DNA from 4 places in the Paenibacillus jiangxiensis genome. Region 1 is predicted to be linked to each of the others. Evidence: riboswitches for the same ligand, from Rfam matches in the RefSeq annotation. Region 1 holds a riboswitch; each other region holds the start of a gene.
What was found. Region 1 has a riboswitch for cobalamin ahead of nikB (nickel ABC transporter permease). Riboswitches for the same ligand answer to the same signal wherever they lie in the genome.

Region 1 (4,212 bases):
ATATGTACGGGAAATCATGAGCTATGAAATGGACCACATTTTTGATTATGGCGATTGCCGGGGCAATAAAGCGTTGAGGGAAGCTATAACACGTTATGTGTACCGTGCCAAGGGTATCCGCTGCAGCCCGGATGATATCCTCATCACTTCAGGCACCTCGAACAGCATACTGCTGCTTGCCTCCTCTTTCTCCGGTCAATTTCAAACGGTTTATATTGAAGATCCAACGATTGGGTTTACCGGCGATATTTTTGGGCGGTTAAACTATGATATTCATCCCGTTTCAGTGGATCGTGAAGGGCTGGTGATAAATGATATCCCTCCTACGGCCCCCCAGGGATTCATCATTATCACACCTTCCCACCAATTCCCGACAGGCAGTGTTCTTTCCCTGCAACGCAGGCAAGAAGCTGTAGAACTCGCCGAAAGGACGGGACATTATATTGTGGAAGACGATTATGACAGCGAATTTCGCTATCAGGGGAACCCTGTTCCGCCCCTGCAGACGCTGGCCCCCTCGCGGGTGATTTATGCCGGCACGTTCAGCAAAACCTTGTCACCGGCGCTGCGGATCGGCTTTCTGATCGTGCCGCCAGCCATCATGGATCAGGTGCTGCAAACGAAGTGCGATATGAATTTGACTTCCTCCGGTTTTACCCAGTCAGCCCTGGCCCGCTTCATAAATGACGGCCATTTCGAAAGGCATATCCACAAAATGAAGGCACTCTATAGAAAGAAACGTATTTTTCTGGAAAAGAAGGTTCGTCAACTGTTTAAGGATGAAGTCCGGATTTTGGGGGATGAGGCTGGTATGCACGTACAGCTCGCATTTCCTCCCGGGGAATATGGGGATGCCGATTGGCGCCAGCTGGAATCGTACGGCGTGCAGATCGGCACCTTTGAAGACTATGCAAAAATCAAAGGCGCCTACCCAGGCAGGCTGGTTCTCGGCTATGGGAACTTGACGATGGAAGAGATTGACGAGGGTCTGCGCAGACTGCATCAATTTACCGAAACGGTCAAGCTTGGGTTAAAAGGCTGAAAGAAGCAGAAAAGCTTTGCCCATTCCATGCACGCCCGTTATACTGAAGGAGCATGCCAAGAGGATGCGCAGTGTTATGTAATGCAAGCATGCTGATCATGGCTTCATTTATTATCAACAATCATATATGGAACTGGGTGCCCCATCTACAAGTGAGTGTTCAAAAAGTCAGGTTTTTAGCACCGAGAAGGTTGAATGAAGCTAGGGACTGAGGAGCGGAGCGTACGTTGGGTACGTGAGCACCTGAAATGTTTCCGCAGGAAACATACTTCGGAAGCATCCGCTTAGTCCCGGCTGAATTCAAGATTCGATGTCGAGTCCGCTTCCTGACTTACTTCGTGATCAAAAGATGACTTTTTGAACCCCCTCTACAAGGATGGCTGCTTAAAAGGGAAGTCCGGTGCAATACCGGCGCGGTCCCGCCACTGTAACAGAGGAGTCGCAGCAAGTGTCACTGGGTTATAACCCGGGAAGGCCGCTGCAAGGATGATGATTCTGGAGCCAGGAGACCTGCCCGTTCAACAACACGGCAATGCCTACGGGAGATAGGAAGGTGTTACAAGAGTCCGATTTTCATTGAAAATCAGTCTATTTGGAGCGACTTTTTTCCGTTTTTATGCGGGAGAAGTCGCTCTTTTTGCTTGTATATTTTCAACATGCTGTTATGCAGCAGTATTTACTACCCTCAGGAAAGGACGGCGAATGGCGTGAGCCGATATATTGTCCAAAGATTGCTCCAACTGGCCGCCGTGCTGCTGGGCATTTCGTTCCTGACCTTCCTGCTCACCTACCTGTCGCCGGGTGACCCTGCACGATTGATGCTGATGTCTACAGGAGTTACTCCCTCAGAGGAACTGGTCGCACAGGTGCGGACGGAGCTGGGGCTGGACGAGCCTTTCCTTGTTCGGTATGGCTCATGGGTCCTGCATGCGCTGACCGGTGATTTTGGCATGTCCTATAAATACGGATATCCGGTGACAGAGGTCCTGCTGTCCAGAATGCCTGCTACGCTGGAACTTGCCGGTGCCGCTCTGCTGCTGGTGGTGCTGATCTCCTTTCCGCTGGGAATGACAGCTGCAAAGCAGCCGAATCGTGCGAAGGACTATTTCATCCGTGTGTTTTCCTTTGCAGGGCTGTCCATGCCGAGCTTCTGGCTGGGACTGCTGCTAATGCTGCTCTTCGCAGTCAGGCTGCAGCTGCTGCCGGTCATGGGACGGTCAGGAGTCCGCAGCCTGATCCTCCCGGCCTGCACGCTGGCTGTGCCGTTGATTGCGCAGTATAGCGGGCAGATTCGCACGGTGCTGCTGGAGGAAATGTCCCAGGATTATGTGATCGGGGCCAGGGCGCGTGGTGTGCGGGAGGGCACGGTCATGCTGCGGTATGTTCTGCCGAATGCGCTGCTGCCGCTAATGACGCTGCTTGGGATGTCTGCAGGCGCTTTACTTGGCGGCGCAGCGATCATAGAGAGTGTGTTCGGCTGGCCGGGCGTGGGTCAGCTGGCGCTGGAGGCGATCATCGCACGCGATTATCCGCTGATTCAGGGTTATGTCATCTGGATGGCCGTCATCTATGTATCTATTAACTTGGTCGTGGACGTTTGGACTCATATACGGGACCCGCGGCTTAGACTTGGAGAGGACGTGTAGATGAGAATGCTGATACAACAGCTGGCACAGTTATGGATACAGCAGCGGCTATTCTCCATCTGGTTTGGACTGGCCGGACTATGGCTGATGCTGGCGATATTCGCCCCTTTATTGGCTCCACATGATCCCCTTGCAACGGACTTCACGAAGGTGCTGCAGCCGCCGGACAGGCAGTACCCCTTGGGAACGGATCAACTGGGACGCTGTGTGCTGTCACGGGTGCTGTACGGAGCAAGGACCTCCTTGCTCATGACCTTCGTTTTAGTCGTGGTTGTTGCTGCGATTGGCGTGACGATTGGCGTACTGGCAGGTTATGCGGGCAAATGGGTGGATAGCGTGTTTATGCGGCTCGCGGACACACTGATGGCGTTTCCGGGAATTATTTTTGCCATTGCGGTTGCGGGCATGCTTGGTCCCGGTCTGATTCACACCGTAGTGGCACTCTCCGTCGTGTGGTGGGCCAAATATGCCCGCATGGTGCGCAGTCTGGTCATTCAGCATAAGCAAAAGGAATATATCACTGCCGCTGCGCTCGGCGGGGCACGCCCTGTCCGTATTCTGGCGCGCTATATCCTGCCCAATGTGCTGCCGCCGCTAATCGTTATGGCAATGATGGATATCGGCGGCATGTTATTGTCCATCTCGGGTTTGTCCTTTCTCGGACTCGGCGCACAGCCGCCAGAGCCGGAGTGGGGAGCGCTGTTGAACGAAGGACGAAGATATATGCAGACCGCACCCTGGCTGCTGATTTATCCGGGTCTTGCTATTTTTTGCACGGTCATGATCTTTAATCTGCTGGGGGACAGCCTGCGTGACGTGCTTGATCCCAGACATAAGCGCTAGAATGGGAGGAGATATAATGAATAGGCGGAACAATGCTTATTACACGAATCGATTTGGAAGTATAACTGTATGGGTGTTCATGGTGCTGCTGCTGTCTGCATGTGGTGGAACAGCGGGCAATTCCGGCTCTGGCGGTGCAGAGAGTACACAAGCTGCTGGAGCTGCGGGTTCTGCTGCGGCAGGAAATGAAGCAACTGCGGGCAAGCACCTGAATGTGGCATTGTTCTGGTTAGGGACAAATCTTGATCCGGCAGAGGAATGGAACGGCTGGACGTTGACACGCGCGGCCATCGGTGAAACGCTCATCCAGTTCGATGAGAAGATGCAGATGGTTCCCAAGCTCGCAGATCGCTGGGAGCGATTGGATGATAAGACCTGGCTATTCCATATCCGCGAAGGGGTAACCTTCCACAATGGGCATCCGGTGACGGCAGAGGCAGTACAGAAGTCATTTGAACGCTCGCTGTCCCTGAACCCGCGAGGCAAGTCCACGGTTCCGATCGCTTCGATGAGCGCCGAAGGCCAGAACCTGACGATCCGAACCCGTGAACCGTACGCCTCCTTGCCGGGTAACATTGCCGAGCCTTTGTTTGTCATCGTAGACACGACTGCGGATACGTCTGCTTTTGCCCAAAAGCCTATTGCCACTGGTCCGTATATGGTTACTTCCTATACACCGGA
Region 2 (4,212 bases), on a different contig from region 1:
AGATCATGCAGGACGGCAATGATGGTAATGTCCGCTTTCGCCCGCCACTCGGCCAGCAGTTCCATGAACTGGAGCTGATAATGAAGATCGAGGTATGTCGTAGGCTCATCCAGCAGCAGAATCTGCGGGTCCTGGGCCATCACTTTGGCGAGCGCCACCCGCTGCCGCTGACCCCCGCTCAGCTCGTCCAGCCTCCGTTCGGCTAAGGGCGCAAGCCCAAGCTGATCCAGCACGCGTTCAACGATATCTGTGTCAGCATCCCTGCCGGCCCAATCCAGATGAGGATATCTGCCCATTTCCACGACATCCCTGACCGAATACCCGACCGGAGGCACTCCTTCCTGCTGCAGCACGGCGACAATGCGCGAAAGCTCCTTGCGTCCGTAGGCAGCCGCGTCCCGGCCTTGAATGTGAACGATTCCAGCATCAGGCCTGTCCACCCCGGACAGCAGCCGGATCAGGGTTGATTTGCCGCTCCCGTTCGGGCCGACGATCCCCCACCACTCTCCGGCGGTAACGCCCCAATTGATATCGGATAACGCCTGCACCCGGCCAAAGGTTTTATGCACCCCCGACACGTTGGCTGCCCTGAATTGGGTGCCCATCACGACAGCTCTCCTTTCCGCTGTTTCTTATTGCGCTGCAGCAGGTAAGCGAAGAACGGAGCTCCCACAAATGCCGTAACGACCCCGAGCGGAATTTCCGTCGGTGCCAGCAGCGTGCGTGCGGCCGTGTCCGCCCATACCATGAAGATGGCGCCTCCCAGCGCGGACAGCGGAATGATCAGCCGGTAGTCCGGTCCGGTCAGCAGGCGGATCATATGCGGCACAACGAGCCCCACAAAGCCGATCACCCCGCAGACAGATACCGACGCCGCCGTCAGAAAAGTCGCCGCTATCAGCACCCACAGCTTCGTCCTGTCCACATTTACGCCCATATATGCGGCCTGCCTTTCTCCTAACGCCAGCATGTTCAATACACGGGCTTTGCTGCACAGGAACACCAGCCCGAGCATGACGTAAGGAAGAATAATGCCCGGATACGCCCAGCCCTTCAGGCTGAGACTGCCCATCGTCCAATACAGGATTTCATTGACGGTCTCCTTGGACATGGCGGTCAGCAAAGAGACTACCGCTCCCAGAAAGGACTGCATGACCACACCTGAAAGGATCAGGCTTTGGGTGGGAATTTTTCCGTTTTCCCCTGCCAGCAGGATCACAACATATAAAGTAAGGATTCCTGTAGTGAAAGCCACCAGCGGCAGGGTCCAGAGGCCGAAAAATGAATACTGGAGTCCCCAGTAAATCAAAAATGCCGCTCCGACCGACGCGCCCGACGATACCCCAAGAGTAAAGGGATCAGCTAGCGGGTTGCGCAGCACCCCCTGGAAGGCTGCGCCCGCAAGCGCAAGCGCCGCACCAGTCAGCATGCCGAGCAGAACGCGCGGCAGGCGCACGTTAACAATAATTTGCTCGGTAGGAGCGTCCCAGAACGGCGTTATATATGCCCCGGCCCACGGCAGGCGGTGCATCAGAATGCCCGCGATCTGCTGGACAGGCAGCCGTACTGAGCCGATGCCCAGGCAGATCAGTACGGTCAGGATCAGCAGAACGAATCCGGCCAGCCCGTAAGCGGTAAGCTTGCGGTTCATTTAAAAATTTCTGGATAGATGGCTTTGGCCACTTCCTTGAGCCCTTCCGTCACACGCGGCCCCGGGCGGCTGAGCAGGTTGTCGTCCAGACCGAACACGCGGTTGTTGCGAATTGCATTGATGTGGCTCCAGCCGTCACGTCCTTTGATGATCTGCTCCAGGGTCCGGCCATTCTCATCCACCACACTTTTGCTGTACAGGATGACATCCGGATTAGCCGCGATGACCTTCTCTTCGCTGATCTGGTTCCAGCCTTCCGTGTCGGAAGCGATGTTCTCTCCTCCTGCCAGACTAATCAGCTCGTCCATAAATTCACCCTTGCCAACCGTCCAGCCTGGCGAAAATTCAACATAAACCCGCAATCTTTGGTCCTCGCCGATATTTTTAACACCTTCCTGCACCTCGGCGATATCGGCCTTCATTTTATCGGTAATTGACTTTGCTTCTTTCTGGCGGTCCATAATTTTGCCATACAGGGTGATGTTATTCATGACGTCCTCTACCGTCTTCGGATCGGTCTTGAAGATGGTAATGCCCAGCTCGCGCAGCTTGTTGACGGCCTCTTCACTCATCGATATGCCTGTAAAAACAATGTCAGGCTGGGCAGCGATAATGGCCTCTTCATTCGGCTTTGTAATGCCACCCATTTTCGGTTTGGATTTGGCCGTTGCCGGGTAATCGTCATAATCCGATACACCGACGATTTCCTTGTCCAATCCAAGAGCGAACAGCGCCTCCGTCTCGGCCGGGGATACGGAAATCACCTTCTCCGGAGCTTTCTCAAAAGTAAACTCCTGTCCGGTCGCATCCTTGACGGTCAACGGATAAACCGTAGCACCCGCCTCTTCCGCCGGTGCCGTCTGCTGCGGCGAAGCGCCGCTGTCTCCTGCAGCCTCGTTGCCTGCCCCTTGATTCCCGCATGCAGCAAGCGCCACAGTCAGCATCAGTGCCAGCAGCACGGGCATCCAATTCTTTATTGATCTGGTCACAGTGTTACTCCCCTTTTCTTCTGTATATTCCGGCTGTGCAAAAGAGAGCCCGGCCCTCATGAGAGGACCGGGCTCTGCGCCAGCCGATATCCACGGCAGGCATGTGCCGTGCCCACGGATTCATAGCCGCGAACCCGCCATCCTTTCCTCGAAGGAGCGACGGTCTAAGCGGACCGGGCAGGTCTCCTGACTTACGGGAATTGCTCAAGGCCGGCGCCTTCCCGCCGCGGCTTCAGCCGCGGCAGTGGCGTATCGCCGTCCATACCCGTTTCACAGTGGCGGGACCGTGCCGGAATTGCACCGGCTTCCCTTTTAACAGAACGGCGTAATTCGCAGGTATCCACCGCCGCTCTGACCTGGTCTGCTGTTAACTTTAATCATTTTCAAAGTGATTATAGGTGAAAAAAGACGGCTGTACAACCCGAACAACCAGCAAGTCTGCCGTCAAATCAAGGAAAACCCGCCGGAATGGACTTTACAAATTTGTGAACGATTCAGGCCAGGCCGGAATTTGGCGGCCCAATTCAGGGTTAGGCAGGCAATGCCGGGGTTAGGGAAATGAGATGTTTCTCAGCCAGCTTCCCGTAATGCGCCCATCCTCATATCTTAGACGCAGCCCGGCCATGCCGGCGGGCGGCAGCTGAATGGACCAGAAGTCCAGACCGGGCACGGTCAGCGCAGCCAGCTGACGGATCACGCCGCCATGGGTGACAGCCAGTACGGCAGGAATTCCTTCCGCATCACTCTCTTCCCCCGGCAGAACCTTCTCCCGCAGAGAGTTTAGAAAGCCGGTCAGTCTGTCCTCAAAATGCTCCAGACTCTCACCTCCGGGCGGAGTGACACGGCGCGGATCATCCAGCCAGGACCTGTACAGCTGCATATCTTTAAGTGATTCGTAAGTTTCGCCATCCCATTCCCCGAAATCCAGCTCACGCAGCCTGACGTCCGGGACAGCTTCAGCCGCAAGCTGCGGCGCAGCCAGCCTCAGTGTCTCTATACAGCGGCGGAGGTCACTGCAGTACACTCTGGCAAAACACATCCCGTGCAGCCGCTGCCCAAGCGGCCTCAGCTCACCCTTCGCCTCCGGGAGCAGCCCCGGATCGGCATGTCCCACATAACGCTTCTCACGGTTCCACTGCGTTGTCCCATGCCGGACCAGAATTAAATTCAGTTCAAGGAGCGCATTGCTGCTCATTTTCCATACCTCCCCACAGAATCGGACTTGTCATTGCGACAAAATCACGATCCACCTTATTCCTCCGGCTGCCACGCACAGCAGGACGAACAGCCAGGAAGAGAGGAACATCAGCGCGGTTGTCCGCCTGATATCCTCCGCTTCCAGCGGTCGGATTGGATCCCCCATATAGGCCCTAAAGGAGCGTACCCCATGGTATACATTGTACCCGCCCAGTCTGACGCCAAGCGCGCCCGCGACCGCTGATTCCGGGAAACCGCTGTTCGGGCTCGGATGCAGCCGTGCATCACGCCGTACCGTCCGCCAGCTGCGAAGCGGCTCCTGCCTCTTCAGCCACGCCGCACTGACAAGCAGCACCGCCGTCAGCCGCGCAGGAA
Region 3 (4,212 bases), on a different contig from region 1:
TTCTTGATCAGCTCTTCCCACGGATCGGGAGCATTGATCGTACCCAGCCATATTTCCGTGTTCAGCCCATGCTCTGCAAAAGCAGGGCCCAGATAATCGCGGATAAACTCCTTTAATTGCTCGCCAGTCCAGACACAGGACGGAAACTTCTGGTCTGCAATGACCTCATTTTGCACATGAATCTGGTGGATGGTAATGCCTTCTTCCTGATAAGCCTGCACAAATTTCACAAAATAGAGCGCATATGCTTGCAAAATATCCTTTTCCCAGCGGAGTGTTCCGTAATTATAGGCTCTGGGAGATTTCATCCACGTCGGCGGGCTCCATGGAGAGGCAAAAAGCTTCAGGTCCGGATTGAATTGCATCGCTTCTTTAATATATGGAATGAGATATTTACGATCCCGTTCAATGGAGAAATGCTCCATCGTCAGGTCGCCGTCCGTTTCGTTATGGCTGTACCATTCCAGTGCGTAATCACTTGCACCGATGGGCAGCCTGCAGATGCTGAACCGGTGCTCTCCCTCCGGATGGAACAGCGAGTGAAAGACCTGTCTGCGGTCTTCATCACTTAAATGCTGCAATGCCACGTATCCCAGTTCGTTGAAGCATCCTCCGAAACCGTCCACTTCCTGAAACAGTTCCCCGGTCAGCTCCAGATTGGTGGACACGCCCGGGGCTTCAGAGGCCTCTTTCTCCATCCATCTATGCTGCTGTGAAGTCGAAATCCAGCGGATATTTTTCTTTGTCATAACCTGTCCTCCCGGTTAGATCAAGTGGGCGCCGCTGCTATGTTAGCCCATTTCTTTTGTGGCTTTACAAGCATGGCGTCGTTCTTTAGCTTGATCTAATTTTAATGCAGAAGCCGGGAAAAACAGATGATCTAAACCGCGTGAAATTTGCCCAAATCCAAGGTGATTTCGTCGCATGGCAAGAAGCTTTGCTGCAAAAAAAATCCGCGCTGAACCAGCACGGATGTGAACTCATTATAACAGGGGCAATTTATTCTGCCAAACGCTTTACCGAAAGGTTGAATCTATGGCAGATCTGTCTGTGACTGTTTTTTATTCGATGGCGCAAACCATCCGAGAAGTGCTATCGCAACCAAGACACCATAAAAGACAAGGGTCCAGCCTGTACTATGCGGGAAATGATGATCCAACACACCAATATCTTCATGAGCCAGAGTAATCACGGCGAGTTTGACACCGACCCATGCCACAATTGCATAAGCCGTGGTCTCCAGTGCTGGCCGTTGAGCGAGCAGTTTTACAAACCATGTGGCCGCGAATTTGATCAGGACGAGCCCGGCGATTCCGCCAAGCAATACAACGATGAATTGTCCGCCGTCCATACCACCGAAATCCCCAAGCGGTGAATCGGGAAGCCCCAGTGCCAGAGCCACTGCAGCAAGAATGGAATCAATCGCAAAGGCGAGATCCGCAATAGCAATTTTTCCTACGGTTGGCCAAAAGCCTTTTCCTGCCGCATCTTTCTTTACGTCCTCGCGAATATTCTCGTTTTTCTTGCCGAAACGTGCTTTGATGATGTGCTTTAACCCCAGGTATAGCAGATAAGCAGCCCCGATCGCCTGTATTTGCCAGACGTTGGCAATAAACGATATCGCAAACAGTGCGACAAAGCGAAAAACAAAAGCCATAATGATCCCATAATTGATGGCTTTCTTCTTCTGGTCCTCCGGTAAATGCTTTGCGATAACCGCCAGCACCAGGGCATTATCCGCCGATAGCAAACCCTCCAATGCAATAAGAATCAGTAATGCCCATGCATACTCCAGCCAAATGGATTCCAACAGTACTTCTCCTCTCTTATTAAGAGTATGTTCATTACGACAAACTTCCCGCTTTAAACCTAAGTTTCGGTTAAAACAGAGGATTTTGATCCGGCTTTAGTTGTACCGTCATTCCCTTCCCTATTTACGCTGTCAAGTTATGGCTCGTTTCATTCATTAAATATATAAAAAAGAAGATATCATGCCCGAAGCTGAAACCGTGTCCCAGCCAACACAACAAACCCACCTTAAAGCGGCAGGTTTGTGTTGTTCATATTTTGTTACTTTACTGAAAACGCTCGAACCGGTAAGGCAGAAGATTGGCCGGCAGCTCCAGCAGCTTGTCCTGATCCCGCGAGGCGATCGCCCATTCCAGTAATTCATCATAAAGGTCTTCCTCTTTAATACCACCGAACCACACCGGACCATCCGGCGTCTGAATCGATACGACATTGGCAATATCGCAAGGACCAAGACAGCCGGTTACCGTCAGCTGGATGCTCTTAAGCAGCTTCTCTTCCTTCCATCTGCTCTTCAGCCTGTCGAGCGGGATGCCCGGTTTTCCCTTCTCTGTCCGACCACAGCAGCAGCCGTTGCAGATCATAACCTGGCCGAGCACTCTTCTTTTCGTTGCCACTTGCTCCATTCATATCCTCTCCCATGCACCGTGATCTCGCATAAGCCTCTCCGTGTCCGGCTTCATGTTGACCCAAAAAAGCCCTCAGACCGCAAAAGGCAGAGGGCAAGAGTACATAAGAGAACAGACCGCAGACCACATACGGGTCCCGATCTCCATATTATGTACACCGTTCCTTAACCGCGAAGGGCTGATGCGAACCTGCAGGCAGGTCTTCTGGCTCCCGGATCGGCGCCTGTCTTCCGTCTTCCCCAGTAATGCTGAGTGACATGTATGGAAGGAGGCTCCCCGGTTACAGCGGCGCGACCGCTAGGGATTTTCACCCTATTCCCTTTTAACCCCTGCCTTACGGCCGGGGCACCTGCGAGATGCTTCCATTATAACGGACCCGGGACAGAATGACGAGCATTTATACGGACTCACTGAACTGACTGTTGTACAGCTTTGCTCATCTCCTCCCTACAAAACAAATAGAATACGATATCGTTAAATACATTTTGTATCCTTACTTATGGTCAATCCAATTTTCAACTACTGGTTGTCAAGTCTTCGGCCTTTATTTTCGGTTGCATATCCATCTAGGTCTACAAAGAACCTTTCAGCAAATTTCCAGTAAATTCTTTCTTACATTTCAGAAAAATGCGTTTTAATGAAATGGCACTTAGAAACCGAAAGGACATGATTCGTGTATGAGCACTGCTAAGAAAGAAAAAGTCCCTGAGCTGCAGGTTGTCAGGGCATTTGCGATTATGGGAGTCATTATAGTCCATTCTACGTCGTCTGCCACACTGCAATTGACTGGATCTCACTATTATTTCTTCTATAACTTTCTGAACATCTTCCTGAAATTCGGAACATCCACGTTTATTGCGCTTAGCGCATTTGTGCTTTTTTACAACTATTTGGACCGGCCGCTCAGCAGCAGTTTGATCAAGCATTTTTATAAGCAAAGGCTGTTGTATATCCTGGTGCCGTATTTCGTTTTTTCTTTGATTTATTTCGGCCTGCTGCAGGCATCCGCTGGAGGCCCCGGCATGGATGCGGGAGAACTGATCCGCTCCTTCTTCACCAAGCTTGTTACCGGCAAGGCCTACACCCATCTGTACTTTGTATTTATAAATGCGCAGTTTTATCTGCTGTTCCCGCTGTTCCTGTGGCTGTTCAAAAGGTTTCGCAGATTGCGCAGCTGGACGGTTGTGATTGGCTTTGTGCTGCAGTGGGCTTTTGTGATCGCCAACAAGTATTACTTTCAGGTGGAGAACCGCGGCAGCTGGGTACTTTCTTACATGGCATATTACATGCTCGGCTCTGCGCTCGGCATCTACTATCCGAAAATCAAACAATGGCTCATTGTGCGCAAAGAACATGCTTCAGGAACACGAATCGCTGTCTGGGGCCTCCTCTGGACTCTATGGTTGGCGGTAGGGCTGGCCCATGTGTACATCTGGTATGAGACGGTCTGAACGGTGTTTTGTACAATTCGCTTCTTTACGAGCTGCTGTACAACATTTACGCTTCGCTAAGCGTACTTGTACTGCTGCAAATCGCCTCCGTGGTATACCATCAGGGGCGTTTCGCCCTTGGGCGCGGGCTGGCGCAGCTGGGCTCGGTTTCATTCGGCGTGTATTTGCTGCACCCACTCGTTCTGCTGCTGTACCGTCATTTCTCGCCGCAAACCGGCACGGCCTGGCTGCTCCATCTCTGGTATGCAGGCGGCTTCATACTGGCGCTGACCCTTGCCTGGTTCGTGGTATCCATGGCCGGACGCTATCTTCCTTATGCCTCC
Region 4 (4,212 bases), on a different contig from region 1:
TCATCTCTGGCAGAAATGTTATGGATGGTTTGCCTGTCATTGGATGCCTGACGACTTCAGTCGCTACTTCAAAAATGGCAAACAGCAGCCTGGGCGTGAGGATTTCCTCCGGTGTCCCGGTTACAATCACCTTACCATCCTTCATGACAACCAGGCGGTCACAGTAGCAGGCCGCGATGTTGAGATCATGCAGAGCCGCCAATGAAGTGATGTTAAGCCCTTTTACCAGATCCATGATTTGCAGCTGATGCTTGATATCCAGATGATTGGTAGGCTCGTCCAGGATGAGAAATTTGGCCTGTTGTGCAAGCGCCCGCGCGATAAAAACACGCTGCTTTTCTCCACCCGATAGGGTTGAGAAGCTGCGGCCCGCGTCCTGCAGTAATCCGACACGTTCCAGCGCCTGCTCCACCAGCCTCAGATCCTCCCCGCTATCCGGCTGATACCACTTTTTATGAGGATTACGCCCCATCATGACCATGTCCTTGACGGAGAAATCGAAGGCGACCGGCGCTTCCTGGCTGACTACTGCGATCTGCCGGGCTGTCTCTTTATGCGATATGGAATGCAAATTCTGTCCGTCAATCGAAATCCGGCCGGAATCGGGCTGCAGGACACGGTAAATATTTTTCAGAAGAGTTGATTTCCCGCTGCCGTTTGGCCCAATCAGCCCGACAAGCTCGCCCTTCCGTACATGCAGCAAAACTGAATCAATCAGTTGTTTATCCTGCACACTGTAGGAGACTTCTTCAACCGACACATTCATTTACCGTCCCCCCCACCAAATGAGTATGTACTTCTGCGCAGCAGCCAGATGAAGAACGGCCCTCCGCATAAGGCTGTAACGATACCAATCGGCAGCTCCTCCGGTGCCAGCACAAGCCGTGCGGCCACATCAGCCCAGATCATGAATATCGCGCCAAACAGCATGCTTAACGGCAGTACCCGGCGGTGATCTGAACCGGTCATCATCCTCGCGATGTGTGGAATCATCAACCCGACGAAGCCGATAGAACCGCTTACAGAGACAATCGTGCCTGTCACCAGGGCTGCAATAACGACGAGTAAAATACGAAAAGCGGCAATGTTGACTCCCAACGTCACTGCCGCCTCCTCCCCCATCAGCAGGGAATTCAGCGAACGGTGCAGGGACAATAGCAGTGCAGCTCCCACAGCAACGATAAGGGCCGGGACGGTCAGATGCTCCCATTTCGCACCGGTCAGACTGCCCATCATCCAGTACATTGCGGAGCGGATACCGTCCGCATGGGGGGCCAATGTAACGATAAAGTTGGTGGCGGCTGACAGCATCATGGAAGTGACAATACCGGACAGCAGCAATCTCGTTGTTGAAATCTCTCCACCGACCTTGGCCAGTACGAACACGAGCACCATAGCAAGCAGTGAGCCTGCAAATGCAGAAAGAGGCAACGCGTATATCCCGAGAAAGCGGAAGGCGCCGAAAATAATCACAAGCACCGCCGCTGTGGATGCTCCTGAAGAAACGCCCAGGATGTAGGGATCAGCCAGCGAGTTTCGTGTCAGTGCTTGAATAGCGGCTCCTGCAACAGCCAATCCGGCTCCAATGACAGCGCCCAGCAGAACTCTGGGGAATCGGATATTCCACACAATATGCTCCTGCGCTTTCGTCCACGATCCATCCATCCAGCTATCCAGGAGAGGAAGATGGGAAAAGGCGATGTTCCACACCTGTACAGGATGAATCTGTACGGGTCCAAGCATAACAGCGATGGTAATGGAAGCGGTCAGAACAACCGTCCATGCGAACAAATGAACCACAAACCATGCCGGTTTAGCCCCGAGTCCTCCATTTTGTTGTTCGTTCATTGAACTCCTTTCCTTCCTTTGTGCTAAAAAGGAGATTATAAGAATGCACAGCAAAAAAGCACCCTCAAGTTTATGAGAGTGCCTGTACTGGATCAGTGAAAAGCGCAGGGCCGTTTCCAGCCTGCCAGTTTCATCACCTTGCCAGGAAATGAAAGCAGCAGTAAGAAAAGCCCGACGACATCATCGTGAACCGTGCCGGCCACCCCCTATCCGCGTAGGTTTGTGACAATACAAGAAGCAGGCAGGTCTCCTGACTTGCGGATCTTCGCCGTCTGCGGTCTTCCCATCGAACAACGACAGTGACCATGAACTTGCAGACCGGCTCCTCGCTTACAGTGGCGGGACCGTGCCGGATTTGCACCGGCTTCCCTTTTAAGACAAGGCTGCGTTTTCACACACCTCGTCACCTGCTCTTTTAAAATATAATATAAAAAATCAATATAATGGTAGCATGTATAGAAGCGGTTGTCCATTGAAGTGCGGCACTTTCTTTGCCTCAAATCAATTGACTTTTGTAATGAGAGCGGCTTCTGCAATCATGGGCAAAACAAGAAGCCTTCCTTCGGAACGGCTGCTCGCGCCTCATTTCCAAGAAAGGCTTTCTTATAATCTGTATAGGATATATGGATTAACCGGGATTCGGAATGGTTCCAAGCACTTTGTCCAAATAAAGTCTGGCTGAAGCTTGGTCTCCACAAATAGCCAAACTTCGTTCTTCATCCTGGTTCAGCTTGTTTCTGGCTGCCTTTGCCACAGCTTGAGCCTGCTCCTCAGGAACCGCAACTACGCCATCGATATCCCCGATAATCCAGTCCCCTGGCCGGATGCTAACCCCTCCTGCAGAGACCGGGATATTGGTATGCCCACCTCCGTATTTATTGCCTGAGGCGATCGTTGCTCCTTTGCTGAAGACAGGGAAATTCAAGCTGCGGATCCCTTCAATATCCCGAATGACACCGTCAACCACCAATCCCTGAAGCTGGAAGGTCTGAGCGAGTCCCACGACGAAATCTCCCGCGACAGCGCGGCGTGTGTCCCCCTGTGCGGCGATGACAAGAATATCTCCCGGCCGGGCCTCCCGAATCCCCCGCAGAACGGCGAGATTGTCCCCGGCAGGAATACTTACCGTAAATGCCCTCCCGGCGATCTTGTGCTGATGATCGATGGGTTTGATGGCATAATCCAGATTCGTCAATCCACCCAGGACATCCGAAATGCATGTCGTCGGCAATCCTTGAAAAATGTTATCGATATCGGACATTTTCTTCTCTCCTAATATTTTATGAGGTGGACACGGTTGAATGACGGTTCGCGGGCACAGGTAAACCGAGATGCTCCCGCAGCGTGCTCCCTTCGTATTCGGTCCGGAACAGTCCGCGGTTCTGCAGCTCAGGAATGACCCCGTCAACAAAATCATCAAATCCGCCCGGCATATAAGGAGGCATAATATTGAAGCCGTCAGCCGCATAACCTTCGAACCACTGCTGAATATGGTCAGCCAATTGAATTGGCGTCCCAACCACGATCCGGTGTCCGCGTGCTCCCGCTACCTCACGGAACAATTGACGCAAGGTCAGCCCCTTGTCCCTGGCAAGCTTCATCAGCAGCTGAGGCCTGCTCTTGCGGCCGCTCGACTCCGGGATATCCGGAACGGGATCATCCAGGGAGTAACCGCGCAGATCATATTCAAAGCGTTCCTCCAAAGTATCATAGGCCCGGGAATCATCAATAAAGCTTTGCAATTCCTCGTATCTCTCCCTGGCCTCCTTCTCCGTTGCTCCAATGACAGGGAACAACCCGGGAAGAATATGAAGATGCTCCGGCAACCGGCCATATTTCGGAAGCAATTCTTTCAAGCTGCTATAGAAATTCTGTGCATCCTCATAGCTCTGCTGCGCAGTAAATACCACCTCTCCAATCAGTGCGGCCAATTCCTGACCGGGGCCGGATGAACCCGCCTGAATGATGACAGGATGACCTTGCGGACTCTGGCTTACATTGAGCGGACCCTTGACGGAGAAATACTTGCCCTTATGATTCAGCTCATGTACTTTGCGCTTGTCGATGTATTCCCCGGTCTCCTTGTTTACAATGTATGGGTCCTGTTCCCAGCTGTCCCACAGTCCTTTCACAACCTCTACGAATTCAGCTGCGCGCTCATACCGCAGGCTGTGCTCCAGGTGGTCTTGTGCGGAGAAATTGCGGGCCGCTTCCTGCGTGGACGTGGTCACCACGTTCCATGCTGCCCGGCCGTCGCTCAGCTTATCGACGGAAGCAATAAGCCGCGCCAGATTAAAGGGATCATAATAAGTGGTTGAAGCCGTGACCGCCAAACCGATCCGGCGGGTTACCGTGGACAGTGCC

Region 2: it holds a riboswitch for cobalamin, as region 1 does, so the genes downstream of both, ACI1P2_RS02310 (ABC transporter substrate-binding protein) here and nikB (nickel ABC transporter permease) in region 1, are expected to answer to the same signal.
Region 3: it holds a riboswitch for cobalamin, as region 1 does, so the genes downstream of both, ACI1P2_RS09845 ((2Fe-2S) ferredoxin domain-containing protein) here and nikB (nickel ABC transporter permease) in region 1, are expected to answer to the same signal.
Region 4: it holds a riboswitch for cobalamin, as region 1 does, so the genes downstream of both, ACI1P2_RS05215 (FecCD family ABC transporter permease) here and nikB (nickel ABC transporter permease) in region 1, are expected to answer to the same signal.

What each region holds. Positions count from the first base shown of each region.
Region 1 is NZ_JBJURI010000018.1:80,171-84,382, forward strand. Features, by position in the region: gene pdxR (MocR-like pyridoxine biosynthesis transcription factor PdxR) at 1-1,042, shown strand, start outside; cobalamin riboswitch at 1,404-1,574, shown strand; gene nikB (nickel ABC transporter permease) at 1,750-2,688, shown strand; gene nikC (nickel transporter permease) at 2,689-3,531, shown strand; gene ACI1P2_RS17775 (ABC transporter substrate-binding protein) at 3,548-4,212, shown strand, end outside.
Region 2 is NZ_JBJURI010000002.1:101,034-105,245, reverse strand. Features, by position in the region: gene ACI1P2_RS02320 (ABC transporter ATP-binding protein) at 1-605, opposite strand, end outside; gene ACI1P2_RS02315 (FecCD family ABC transporter permease) at 605-1,651, opposite strand; gene ACI1P2_RS02310 (ABC transporter substrate-binding protein) at 1,648-2,616, opposite strand; cobalamin riboswitch at 2,800-3,015, opposite strand; gene ACI1P2_RS02305 (histidine phosphatase family protein) at 3,191-3,835, opposite strand; gene cbiB (adenosylcobinamide-phosphate synthase CbiB) at 3,866-4,212, opposite strand, start outside.
Region 3 is NZ_JBJURI010000008.1:9,628-13,839, reverse strand. Features, by position in the region: gene ACI1P2_RS09860 (glycoside hydrolase family 30 protein) at 1-698, opposite strand, end outside; gene ACI1P2_RS09855 (hypothetical protein) at 854-1,054, shown strand; gene ACI1P2_RS09850 (TerC family protein) at 1,034-1,810, opposite strand; gene ACI1P2_RS09845 ((2Fe-2S) ferredoxin domain-containing protein) at 2,076-2,435, opposite strand; cobalamin riboswitch at 2,616-2,806, opposite strand; gene ACI1P2_RS09840 (acyltransferase) at 3,116-3,889, shown strand; gene ACI1P2_RS09835 (hypothetical protein) at 3,898-4,212, shown strand, end outside.
Region 4 is NZ_JBJURI010000004.1:27,399-31,610, reverse strand. Features, by position in the region: gene ACI1P2_RS05220 (ABC transporter ATP-binding protein) at 1-766, opposite strand, end outside; gene ACI1P2_RS05215 (FecCD family ABC transporter permease) at 763-1,848, opposite strand; cobalamin riboswitch at 2,072-2,274, opposite strand; gene ACI1P2_RS05210 (RraA family protein) at 2,477-3,109, opposite strand; gene ACI1P2_RS05205 (LLM class flavin-dependent oxidoreductase) at 3,129-4,212, opposite strand, start outside.